Regions from separate parts of the Shouchella rhizosphaerae genome, predicted to be linked through region 3. Evidence: predicted binding sites of a transcription regulator. Region 3 holds the regulator's gene; each other region holds the start of a gene.
The links. Region 3 encodes LexA, which represses DNA repair genes until DNA is damaged. Its sites were predicted from a motif close to CGAACATATGTTCG; they were not measured.
Positions count from the first base shown of each region.

Region 1: the regulator LexA is predicted to act here: its motif matches at 1,911-1,924, upstream of uvrB (excinuclease ABC subunit UvrB).
Region 2: the regulator LexA is predicted to act here: its motif matches at 1,504-1,517, upstream of V5G21_RS21480 (WYL domain-containing protein).

Region 1 covers NZ_CP144921.1:715,380-719,611, forward strand. The annotation lists gene uvrB (excinuclease ABC subunit UvrB) at 1-1,646, opposite strand, end outside; FMN riboswitch at 2,069-2,202, shown strand; gene V5G21_RS03860 (DMT family transporter) at 2,320-3,288, shown strand; gene V5G21_RS03865 (IS1182 family transposase) at 3,314-4,232, opposite strand, start outside.
Region 2 covers NZ_CP144921.1:3,547,269-3,551,500, forward strand. The annotation lists gene V5G21_RS17520 (BCCT family transporter) at 1-1,203, opposite strand, end outside; gene V5G21_RS21480 (WYL domain-containing protein) at 1,554-1,784, shown strand; gene thiD (bifunctional hydroxymethylpyrimidine kinase/phosphomethylpyrimidine kinase) at 1,774-2,601, opposite strand; TPP riboswitch at 2,687-2,785, opposite strand; gene V5G21_RS17530 (HU family DNA-binding protein) at 2,803-3,078, opposite strand; gene mnhG (monovalent cation/H(+) antiporter subunit G) at 3,319-3,741, opposite strand; gene V5G21_RS17540 (Na(+)/H(+) antiporter subunit F1) at 3,728-4,003, opposite strand; gene V5G21_RS17545 (Na+/H+ antiporter subunit E) at 3,996-4,232, opposite strand, start outside.
Region 3 covers NZ_CP144921.1:4,075,559-4,079,790, reverse strand. The annotation lists gene V5G21_RS20405 (MFS transporter) at 40-1,263, shown strand; gene lexA (transcriptional repressor LexA) at 1,809-2,435, opposite strand; gene V5G21_RS20395 (hypothetical protein) at 2,590-2,772, shown strand; gene V5G21_RS20390 (YneB family resolvase-like protein) at 2,970-3,632, shown strand; gene V5G21_RS20385 (DUF896 domain-containing protein) at 3,866-4,105, shown strand; gene tkt (transketolase) at 4,191-4,232, shown strand, end outside.

The DNA of each region.
Region 1 (4,232 bases), 920 kb from region 3:
ACACGGCCATTCGCATTTCGTGCAGCCCGGCCAATCGTTTGAATCAACGAACGTTCTGCTCGTAAAAATCCTTCTTTATCGGCATCAAGAATCGCCACAAGCGACACTTCTGGAATGTCAATGCCTTCCCGCAACAAGTTTATGCCGATAAGAACATCAAATGTCCCAAGGCGCAGTTGGCGAATAATTTCTAGCCGTTCTAGCGTTTTGACTTCCGAGTGGAGATAACGGACTTTAATACCGATTTCCTTTAGATAATCAGTTAAGTCTTCCGCCATCTTTTTCGTAAGCGTTGTTACTAACACACGCTCGTCCTTGGCGATTTGGTCATGGATTTGACCGATTAAGTCATCGATTTGCCCTTCAATCGGGCGGACTTCTACTACAGGATCTAGCAAACCAGTTGGGCGGATAATCTGTTCGACCATTTCAGGCGTGTGTTCCAGTTCGTACGGTCCTGGAGTGGCTGATACATAGACGGCCTGGCCAACTTTCTCTTCAAACTCTTCGAATTTTAACGGCCTGTTATCAAGGGCTGAGGGCAAACGGAACCCATGATTGACAAGAATTTCTTTCCGGGCTCTATCGCCGTTGTACATGCCTCGCACTTGGGGAAGGGTAACGTGAGACTCATCGACAATAAGCAAAAAGTCCTTCGGAAAAAAGTCCAACAATGTATACGGAGTTGCTCCCGCTTCCCGAAGCGTCAAATGGCGAGAATAGTTTTCAATCCCTGAACAAAAGCCCATTTCCGCCATCATTTCTAAATCATAACGGGTGCGCTGCTCTAAACGCTGCGCTTCCAACAGCTTCTCTTCCTTGCGCAAAACGGAAAGCCTTTCTTCTAATTCCACTTCAATATTGGCAATTGCTTTTTTCATTTTTTCTTCACGGGTCACAAAGTGGGAAGCCGGAAAGATAGAGACATGGTGACGCTCGCCTTTTATTTCTCCAGTGAGGGCATCCACTTCTGTGATTCTCTCTATCTCGTCGCCAAAAAATTCAACACGCATGCACTGTTCATCCCGTGAAGCAGGAAAAATTTCGACGACATCGCCGCGGACTCTGAATGTACCACGAACAAAATTTATGTCGTTGCGGTCATATTGGATGTCAACCAATTTCCGCAACAGGCTGTTCCGGTCCATTTCCATGCCTGTGCGAATGGACAACACTAAGTCTCGGTATTCTTCTGGTGAACCTAAACCGTAAATACAAGACACGCTGGCGATAATGATGACATCTCTCCGTTCAAACAAGGAACTTGTCGCCGAATGCCTAAGCTTATCAATCTCGTCGTTTATACTTGCATCTTTTTCAATAAACGTGTCTGAAGACGGGACGTAAGCCTCTGGTTGGTAATAATCATAATAACTGACAAAATACTCAACTGCGTTATTGGGAAACAACTGTTTAAATTCGCTATACAATTGCCCGGCAAGCGTTTTATTATGAGCCATCACAAGCGTCGGCTTATTAACGGCTTGGATCACGTTTGACATCGTAAACGTCTTACCTGTTCCGGTAGCGCCAAGCAATGTTTGGTGCTTTTTGCCGTTTTGAATGCCTGTCACAATTTGCTCAATTGCTTTTGGCTGGTCCCCTTGAGGAGAATAATCTGATACAAGCTGAAACGTTTGGTCCATAATCACTTGGTACTTTCATGAATCGGCTTCGCCCTTTTCACAAAAGTGCTACCTTCCTCCTTTATTTATTAATACAAAAACTTCCCTCACTTGCAGACAACCAAACATGTGAGGGATGAAGCTTATTTGTCACTCAATCCTAAAGCCATTTTTATCCAACAATATTAGGCGGGTCGATAGCCGAAACGTTTGCCGTCAAGCATGGGCTTGTTTGGATCTTAGCACGTGCGGTTTTAAGACGTGGCCCGCCTTTGTCGTTCTTTATAAACAAGTGTTCGCTTTTCATTATAGCATAACCTGATGCAAATACCTACAAACTTAACGAACATACGTACTAAAAATAATTTCCAATTGAATTGGATTCCTGACGCTGGACGAATGCCGACAATTACGGTAAGATTAACATGCTAAAAATAATGAATAGGTATCTTCGGGGCAGGTGAAACTCCTGGCCGGCGGTAAAAGCCCGCGACTCTCCTTTTCTTTTATCAATAAGGGGACTGATTTGGTGGAATTCCAAAGCCGACGGTTAAAGTCCGGATGGGAGAAGATCAACGAATAAGCATGGCAAGACGCGCCCATGCTTATTTGAGAGGCCCTGAATGAACGTGCACATTCAGGGCTGTTTTGATTTTTAGGAGGGCCGATTCAAACGAAAGGGTTTTGACATCACATGCAACAACCGCACACGCAAAAAACATTTTGGTTCATTGTAATAGGAGCGGCTTTCTGGGGCATTAACCCTCTTTTCCGCCTCCTTCTCCTTGAAACAATGACGTCTTTGCAGATTGTCTTTATCGAACATATTATTTTGGCTTTTATCGCCGTTCCTCTTATTTGGACATATAGAAGCGACTTGGCTCATTTGTCGTTAGTCGACATTGGCGCCTTGCTTTTCATATCGTGGGGCGGCTCAGCTATTGCTACGTTGTTATTTACACAGGGGCTCACTTATGCAGCGACACACGGAATGGGACAAATCAATTCGGTGTTGCTCTTGCAAAAGCTCCAGCCGATTTTCGCGATTGTGCTTGCCCGTTTTGTTTTAAAAGAATCGTGGCCCAAACATTTTGGGTATCTCGTGCCAGTCGCACTTGTTGGTACTTATTTACTTACATTTGGCTTTTCCTTGCCAATCAGCGGGTTTGGCGATGTTTTTCAACTTGGCAGCCTGTTCGCCATTGGCGCAGCAGCCTTATGGGGCGGCTCCACCGTTATGGGACGTTTGCTTTTACGAAAATGCCGCTATGAAACAGTGACAGCGCTCCGCTTTCTCTTGGCTTTGCCCTTGCTTAGCGTCCTTGTTTTAACTTCGCCAGATGCCTGGAACGAGCCAGCTTCGGCTACAGCTCTCTTCTTTATTAGCATAAACTTACTAGCTTCAGCGCTTTTGCCAGGCTTGGTCTCAATGCTACTTTATTACCGGGGCTTGCAGGCGATTAAAGCTTCTGTGGCTACGATTGCCGAGCTTAGTTTCCCAATGGCAGGATTGCTTGTCTCCTGGGTGACGATGCAAGAAACGGTTACGTTTCCCCAAGCGCTTGGCTTTGCGCTGATCTGGATTGTTCTTTATCAGATTTCCAAGCAACAGGATGCCAAAGAAGTATTGCCGCCTTTAGAAAAACGGGCTGCTTCCGCATAAAGGGCTACCTGTTCCTTTCATGCTGCTACCATAAAAAAGAGGTTGTCCCAAAAGCCTTTAAAATGAAGAAGGGGAGTCGAGATCTGACTTGATCTCGACTCCCCTTTATTTGGATGGATCGGTATTTCGGTGAATGATGGCGGGCAAGGCCCGCCATTTTCTTCAGATTGAGGGCCAACCCCAGCCAACCAAGCTCCACCGTCACCTTTTCCAACCCGCGAAGGTGGAATCGTCGAAACCCGAGATTTTGTTTGGCATGCCCAAATACACTCTCGACGTCCGTTTTTCTTTGCGCGTAGAGTGTGGCTCCTCTTTCACTATGTAGTTTTGCCGCTTCTTTGGCTTTGAGTTCCTCGTAGATGGGGTTGTAATGGATTTGCCGAGGCCCCTTGCCCCTCGTACAGTCTGCTTTGAACGGACACCCCTCACAGGACTCGCATTCATACATCTTGAAGTCGCGCTTGAATCCATAACGATCGGTACGTCGGCTATAGGCTTTAAAGGCGACCTTCCGGTTGTTTGGGCACCAATAGACATCCTCGTGTTCGTCATACCGCCAGTTATACGGATGGTAGGCTTGCTTTAGGAATGATCGTTTTTGTTCTTGGCGATAGGTGTTGTAGGGAATGAGCGATGTGACCGTTTCTTGCTCTTCCATGTAAAGATAATTGCTTTCACTTCCGTAGCCTGCATCGGCAATGAACCAGTTTGGCAAAGGCAGACCTGTCGCTTTAAAGTGCTCAAAATGCGGGATCAAACAACGGGTATCGGTTGGGTTTTGGTGAACCGTGTAGTGAAGAATGAATTGGTTTTGTGTCGCCACTTGCCAGTTATACCCTGCCTTGAGTTGCCCATTGTTCATGTGATCGTCTTTCATCCGCATGAACGTGGCATCTGGGTCGGTTTTAGAAAAGCTGTTGCGCTCGCCAAAGAGGCCCATCTGT
Region 2 (4,232 bases), 530 kb from region 3:
AATGGTACTAAAGGGCATTGTACTTAGCACGCCAAACAACATCTCTTCATCAGCTAATGTTGAAATAGCGGCAGCCCCCGAAGACTCGGCAGCAATCGATGTCCCCCCTAAAAATGAAAACCAAACAAAGCCTAGCAGCGATGGGACTAGCAGTACGCCAATGACGAATTCTCGCAGTGTCCGTCCTCGCGATACGCGGGCAATGAATGTACCAACGTAAGGGGACCATGCCATCCACCAGGCCCAATAAAACAAGGTCCACGCGTTAATCCAAGCACGGTGTTCTGCACTGTTTGGCGCAATCGTAAAACTAAGTTCAGGCAAGGATTGTATGTACTGGCCAAGTGTATTTGTGAAAAGGTTTAACGAGTACATGGTTGCACCAAACACGGCGAAAAACAGCAACATAAGCACGACAAGTGTCATATTGACAATACTTAAAATGCGGATTCCCTTATCAAGCCCTGTACTTGCTGAAATAAGAAAGAGCACGGTAATCACAACAATAATCGCTAACTGGAGCATAAAGCTGTTTTCTAAGTTTGTCAGGAAGGAAATGCCGCCGTTCATTTGAGCGGCCCCAAATCCGAGCGTCGTTGCAATTCCTGACAATGTGGCAATAATAGCGATCACATCAATCGTTTTGCCAAAGAAGCCATTTGGATTAATTAATGGCGACAACGCTGCGCTAATCAGGCCAGGCTGTTCTTTGCGGAAATTAAAGTAAGCCAAACAAATCGCCACAATTGCATAAATGGCCCAACCATGAAAACCCCAATGGAGAAATACGTACTTCATGGACTCTAGCGCAGCTGCTCCCGTTCCTTCTTCTACAGTCGGTGAGCTCACTGCATAATGAGCAATTGGTTCGGCAGCTCCGAAAAACAGAAGCCCGACGCCGAGTCCTGCGCTAAATAAGAAAGCAAACCATGTTAAGTAACTGTATTCAGGACGGTCTTCATCTTTGCCTAAACGTATCTTTCCATAAGGGCTAAAGATAAAAAAGAGGCATACAAGCAAAAAGAAGGTAACGACGATTAAATAATACCAGCCAAACCGATCGGCGATAAAGGCCTGGGCAGCGGCTGTAATCGCTTCAAGGCGCGCTGGAGCAGAGATGCCAACAACAATAAAGATAAGGAGGATGCCAAGCACCCAGTAAAATACGGGGTCAATCTTCGTTCGTGTGTCATTTGAATTCATTGATGCGCTCCTTGTTTTAAATCAACTGTGATGACGGAATAAACTTTACTTACCCATTTATTCGCGTTTATAACCTGGGAGGTGATTTCCAAATACTTTTCCCATTATACTTAACTCCCATGTATGCGTCTATGAACTCGAACAAAAAGCGATGAAAATAGATAGTTGAGCTTAGGAAGAAGGAATGAGAGGCAAGGAGGATTTACCCACAATGAATGATTGTTAAAACAGAAAGCCCGCATCTTTCTTAGTAAGATGCGGGAGAAAATACAACGAACAAACATTCTGTTTTTTTGTTGACGAACATTCGTTCGATCGTTATAATAATAATCAAAAGGAGTGTGATTATGATGATCCGGTTATTAAACAGAGCTGCTACTGAGCAAGGGCGGGTAGAACTCATCTATGAAGCAAAAAATAAAAAGCTAACCCAAAGGGAAGTTACAGTATACACCGTTACCGAGACGCATGTTTTTTGTTATTGCCATTTAAAAAATGCGTATCGAGCCTTTGCACTGGACCATATTCTCTCATGCGCTTGGTTGACAAATAAACGCGGGAATCGTTCCCTTATTGGTTAACGTTTTTGCCTGGTAACCCATTAAGTCGATGACCCCAATGGTTGGTTGGACCATAGCCATTCCCAATTTGTAAAGACCAAGTAATGGCATCTGCTGTAAAAGCTTTTGCTTTTTGGACTGCATCCAATAGCGCTATGCCTTTAGCCAATTGGGCACAAATCGCTGCTGAGAAGGTACAGCCTGTCCCATGTGTGTGTTTTGTATCCGTACGGGGCGCATCCAATTTAAACAATCCAGTCTCTCTACTGTAAAACACATCAACCGCATCGCCTGTTAAACTTCCCCCTTTTACAACAACGCTTTGTGCCCCTAATTCTTTAACAATCCGTATGGCTGCTTTTTCCATATCGTCAATATCATCAATTTGCATGTCAATTAAATCTTCCGCTTCAGCAATATTAGGTGTGACAATTGTTGCTAAAGGCACAAGTGTCTCGCGAAGCTTAGCGCGCACATGCTTTTCTAGCAATGGGTCGCCGTTTTTGGCCATCATCACTGGGTCGCAAACATAAGGGACGTTTTTGTGGGAATTTAGTTGTTGTTGCAGGAGTTCCATCATTTCTGGGAGCGCGATCATGCCTGTTTTAATAGCGCTTGGGTAAATATCATCGACAACCGCTTGGAACTGCTGGTCGATGAATTCAAGGGGTACGTGGTGGATAGCCCGCACACCTGTCGTATTTTGCGCCACTAGCGAGGTAATCACGCTCATTCCATACACTTCTAGTTCTTGAAACGTCTTGAGATCGGCTTGAATGCCAGCTCCTCCTGTAGGATCGGTTCCAGCGATCGTTAAAGCGCGATAAATCGTCGACAACGCCATCATCCTTTCTGTCTAAAATAAAAAAACAGCCGCCCGTACTTGTGGAGGCGACTGTTGTAATGTAAAAAAAACAAATGTATTTTTTACGTTTCCACTTCCCTACGCTAGTATGAACTAGATCAGGTTGAAGAGTTAAAGGCGAACCTTTTCTCAGCACGAAGCACCCCTAGTGGAATCTATGTGTTTGCTGTTGTTTTACTCGTTAACAGCGTCTTTTAACTGTTTACCTGGCTTGAAAGCAGGGTTTTTTGTTGCTGGGATTTCAATTTCTTCGCCAGTTTGCGGGTTGCGGCCTTTACGAGCAGAACGCTCGCGGACTTCAAAGCTACCAAAACCGACGAGTTGTACTTTTGCTCCTTTTACGAGTGATTCCGTAATGCCATTAAAAACAGCGTCAACTGCTTTGGAAGCGTCTTTTTTAGAGATTTCTGCTTGTTCTGATACTGCATTGATTAAATCTGTTTTGTTCATCTTAAAAAACTCCTTTTCTTATCGTAAAGTTGTTTCATTCTTTTCTTCTTACAGACCAACATATTGCTATATTCGCTGTGTGCGGCTTATAGCGACAATGCCTGCCCTTAATTTACTCATGAATCCTTGTTGTGTCAAGACTTAAAGGCCAAAATAAGGCTGAACACCTGATTTTTAATCACTTTGTAACGTTTTTCCCCAAATTCAGCACTATTCTTGTCATCAAACGTGTCCTTTTATTTAGGGCCTATTTTCTGTAGGTAATGGTTTTGTAGGATTTTCATTTGTTGTCTGTTTGCTGTTGTTCGCATATGTTTTCTTTTCTTTGTCATAAAAAGGCTTCATTTCATCACAAACAGTGGAAGCGTCCATCGGAATGCCTATACGGTAAGCGGATCGAGAAATCATTAATGCTGCAATCGGCACCGTAATAAACACAAATAGAATCGTTAACAACAACTTGCCAATAAACTCGCCTTTTAATACAAAAAAGTAGAGGAATACAGCGGCCATGATCATCATAATGCCAAATGTCGAATTTTTTCCCGTCGCATGGAGACGGGAGTACACATCAGGCAATCGAACGATGCCGACAGCAGAAAGGAAGCCGAAAATAGATCCTAGTAATGCCAAAACTGCGATTAGCCATTCAATCGTCGTCAAACAAATTCCCCCTTTCAAGAAATTTCGCCATGGCGGCTGAGCCTACAAAAGCGAGAATGCCTACGACGAGAAGAATTTCGGTATAGGCGCGTGTGTCTTGAAGAATCATTAAGATGCCGACAAAGCCAATTAATAAGATGCCAACGGTATCAAGCGCCACAATGCGGTCATGATTGGTTGGTCCAAGAAGGGCACGGACAAAACAAAGGAGCGCGGCTAGGCTTAGTATGACTAAAGCAATAGAGAGCAACAAATTAAACATGATAGCGACGGGTCACCTCCAAAATGCCAGCCTCAAATGTATCTTTTGCTTGCTTAACCAGCCCATCTTTGTCTTCGGCATTTAAGGCATGGACAAAAATGTAGCGACCGTCTTCTGAAAACTCAATCGACATCGTTCCTGGTGTCAATGTCATCATGACGGCAAACAATGTTTTTTCCACCCTCGTCTCCAGTTCAGTTGGCACGGCAATGATCCCAGGAGCAATGTT
Region 3 (4,232 bases):
GATTGACGAAATAAAATCGATAGTAGTATGTAAACGAAGGTGATTGGAATACAACCTGAAAAACGAAATTTGCTCATCATGTGGTTTGCCAACTTTTTTGTTTCGGCAAGTATGACGATGGTCATTCCTTTTTTATCGCTATACATTGAATCTTTTGGTCACTACAACGTTGATGAAGTCCAGCGCTGGGCAGGATATGTGTTTGCTGTCTCTTTTTTTGTCGCCTTTCTTGTTGCCCCGCTTTGGGGTAAAATCGGCGACAGGTTTGGACGAAAAAAAGTGTTGCTCGGTACAGGATTAGGCATTGCCTTATCCGTCTTTTTTATGGGATACGTCCATTCAGCAGAACAGTTGTTTGTATTGCGTGCTTTTATGGGCCTTGCCACGGGGTTCATTCCTGCCTCAATGGCGTTGATAGCTGCCCAAAGCAGCAAAAAAACAGCAGGTGAAATGCTAGGAACATTGCAAACAGGGACAGTTTCCGGCGGTTTGCTTGGACCTCTTTTTGGAGGATTGATCGCTGATACAGTGGGAATGGAACTTACATTTTTGTTGACGTCATCGATTCTCCTAATCGCAACAGTCCTCGTTTTAATTGGCGTAAAGGAAGTTGTTTACGAAGAAAAAGGCGAGAGGAAAAGAAAGTATCGTTCAAAAGAAGTGCTTGGGCGTATCGTAAAAAGCCCGCTGCTCTTAATGGTGATGTTTGTTGCTTTAATTGTGCAAATGGCGCTGTTTAGTGTTCAACCATTGCTCGCCTTATACGTCAACCAGATTACCCATAATACTGAAAACATGGCTTTCTTAGCAGGTGCTGCTTTCTCGGTCACTGGGCTTGGCAATTTAATACTAACTCGTACTTGGGGGCAATTCGGTGATCGGATTGGCCATGAAAAAGTGATGATGATTTTGCTGCTATTATCAGGCCTGTTGTTTATCCCACAAGCATTTGTCGGCTCTCTTTGGCAACTGATTGTCTTACGTTTTCTGTTTGGCATGGCCGTAGGCGGCTTACTACCGTGCACAACCGCTTTTATCCGCCAGGCGTGCCCTGTTGCCATGCAAGGGGAAGTGCTTGGCTATAACCAAAGTTTTCGCTTTCTTGGAAATGTGTTAGGGCCTGTTCTCGGCGGAATGATAGCAAGTGGCTATGGCATCCCATATGTATTTATTTCGGCTGGTTTGCTGTTCCTGATGACAGCAGTCGTGCTTAAATGGACTCTTAGCCATCAGCAAAAGGAACATAGCAGCCAACCAGACTAAAAAAGCTTTCTGCGAGTGTTCTACTCGCAAGAAAGCAAATGGAATTAGGTTAATACGTTGGGCGAGAGGTGTTCTATAGCTAATTTAGTTGTTAAATTTTTGGCTCTACCAGTGCTTGATCGTTCTTGTCCTTTTCGGTGCATGAGAACAGCGATTGTTCGGTCATCAGAGCATAGCTATTATGCTAGTAGCATCGCTATCGTTATAGTAGTACTAAGCTTGTTTTCCTTTGGCATCCTAATGGCTTTTAAAAAAGATTGGTGAAGGAATAGGCAATTAAATACGGCATAAGTAGAACCACCTTCTTCTCATTTATTATATGTACGAGCGAAAAAACTGCTTGGTCATTTGCAAGATGGCAGCTACACAAAAAAGACTCTTTTATCCCCATTCGATGAAAGAGTCTTTAGTGTTTGTAGAAAATTAGCTTTGATCGATTGGACGAGTCGTGTCAAGCACGAACCTCTTTTGTTTTGCTTCCATCTGACAAGCGTATTTCAGATTTAAGGGGCTTGGTCAACAGCTTGAAAAAGCCTATTGGTCCGTTAGTGGATCGTGCGGAACACTCCGATGACTTTTCCGAGAATCGTGCAGTTTTCAAGGATAATTGGTTCCATTGAAGAATTCTCTGGTTGGAGACGAATGTAGTCCTTTTCCCGGAAAAACCGTTTTACTGTTGCTTCATTATCTTCTGTCATGGCTACAATAATATCGCCATTATCGGCTGTTTGCTGTTGCCGTACGATCACTTGGTCTCCATCGTAAATACCTGCTTCAATCATGCTTTCCCCTTGAATGACAAGCGCATACGTATTGTCGTAAGCGGCAAGGTGGTCGGGGAGTGGCAAGTAATCTTCGACGTTTTCAACAGCAGTAATTGGCACACCTGCGGTAACTTTTCCGATTACCGGAATAAAGCTTGCTGTCTCTTTTTTGACAAATGTATCATTATCAAATCCGAGAGAAAGGACTTCAATCGCCCGCGGTTTAGTAGGATCGCGGCGAATGTAGCCTTTTTTTTCTAATCTGGCCAAGTGGCCGTGTACGGTGGAACTTGAAGCAAGTCCAACTGCTTCACCAATTTCCCGGACGGACGGCGGGTACCCTTTTTTCTTTACTTCATCTTTTATGTACGCCAAAATTTCTTCCTGGCGCTTCGATAATTTCGACATTTTCCCACCTGCTTTCATATAACTGTTCTAAACAAACTTTACCATATCGAACGTATGAACGCAAACATAAGTTCTAAAAAAAGTAGTTGACACGAACAGTTGTTCCTTGTATTCTGATAACAGAACAAACATTCTCTAAGAACGGGTGATCGTATTGAGGAAACAAGATATGGGGCTAGTAGGCGGCGGCATTTTAACAGTATTGTTCATTTTCTCAAGTTTGGTATGGCCTGGCGAGCAGGAAAAAGACGATAACAAGAAACACGAACAGCAAATCGTGCAAGAGCAAATCGTTGAAACAACTTCGATTGATCGCGTTTTTTTAATTGACAATTAAGACTGCCAGCAATGTAAGTAAGCGAAGCAAAGGTGCCAGAAAGACATACTTCATCTTTTTTAGATCGGAAGCATCTTTGTTTATAAAATGAAGAGGTTGAGCACAGTAGCCATGCCACTAATGTTGACGACATCGATTTGGTTTTAGATTAGTGGATAGGGGCTAGCGGATTTTCACGGGAAGGAGGCCGCGGAGAATTGGCAGAAAAGGGACAAAAACAACAGGCGGCTATCTATTGCCGGGTGAGCACGACGAAAGAAAACCAAGCCAGTTCTTTAGAGAGGCAAGAAAAAGAACTGGTCGAATTGGCAAGGACAAATGGCATGGATGTACACACTGTTTTTAAAGAGCAGGCGAGCGGCTATAGCCTGGAACGGGATTGCCTCCTTGCTTTATTGGATTTATGCAAAGAAGGGATTGTCTCTTGTTTGCTTATTACGGATGATACTCGCCTAGGCAGAGGAAAAACGAAAATTGCGCTCTTGTACCAATTGAAAAAATATGGCGTTCCTATTTATACGGCCCATCATCAAGGGGAGCTTGTATTGTCTGAAGCGGATGAAATGGTGCTGGAAATTGTCGGTATAGTAGAAGAATACCAACGAAAACTACATAATTTAAAAATTAAACGGGGAATGAGGACAGCAGTAGCGAGTGGATACCGTCCAGAGCAGAACTTGTCTAAGAAACGAGGCGGTGGCCGCTACGAACTCGATTTACCAGTGGAAGAGATTGTCAGGCTCCGTGACCGGGGGCTGACTTTTTATGAAATTGCCTTAACTTTAAAAGGGATGGGCGTTGATTGTTCAAAAGCGACTGTTCATCGCCGTTATCAAAAATACATTAAAGAAAACGCATAAGCTGGTGGTTGACAGCAAAAAATGATACAAACCAATCGCTCAGCCGTACAGGCGAAGAAAGAAACGAGTCCATAAGGAATGCGTGAGCGACGGTTTCTTGGAACGACATTTCCAACGCCTAGGAGCAGGGCAGAGCGTATGCGATGTTTGTCTAGCCTCCCATAAGCGAATCGTTTGCCCTTGTGTTGCATGAGTGCTATGATGAGGGGCGAAACAAAAGGTAGGTGATGACGATGTTGTCAAAAGAAAAACTTGATCGCATCAATGAATTGTCAAAGCTAGCAAAAACAGTTGGTTTGACAAAAAAACAAGCAATGGAACAAAAAGCGCTTCGCAACGAATATTTGTCGGCTTTCCGCTCGTCGTTTACGGACCATCTCCATACTGTAAAAGTCGTCGACGCGAAAGGGAATGACGTAACTCCACAAAAATTAAAGGACAGCAAGGCGCAAAAACATAAACGATTGCATTAACTGTACAAGTCTACTCAGGCTTGTACATTTTTTTCAGAAAGTATATGATGAGAGGGAAAGAAGGCAGCAGAAAGGGTGTTATCCATTGACAAATAAAGTTGAAGAATTGGCTGTTAACACAATCCGT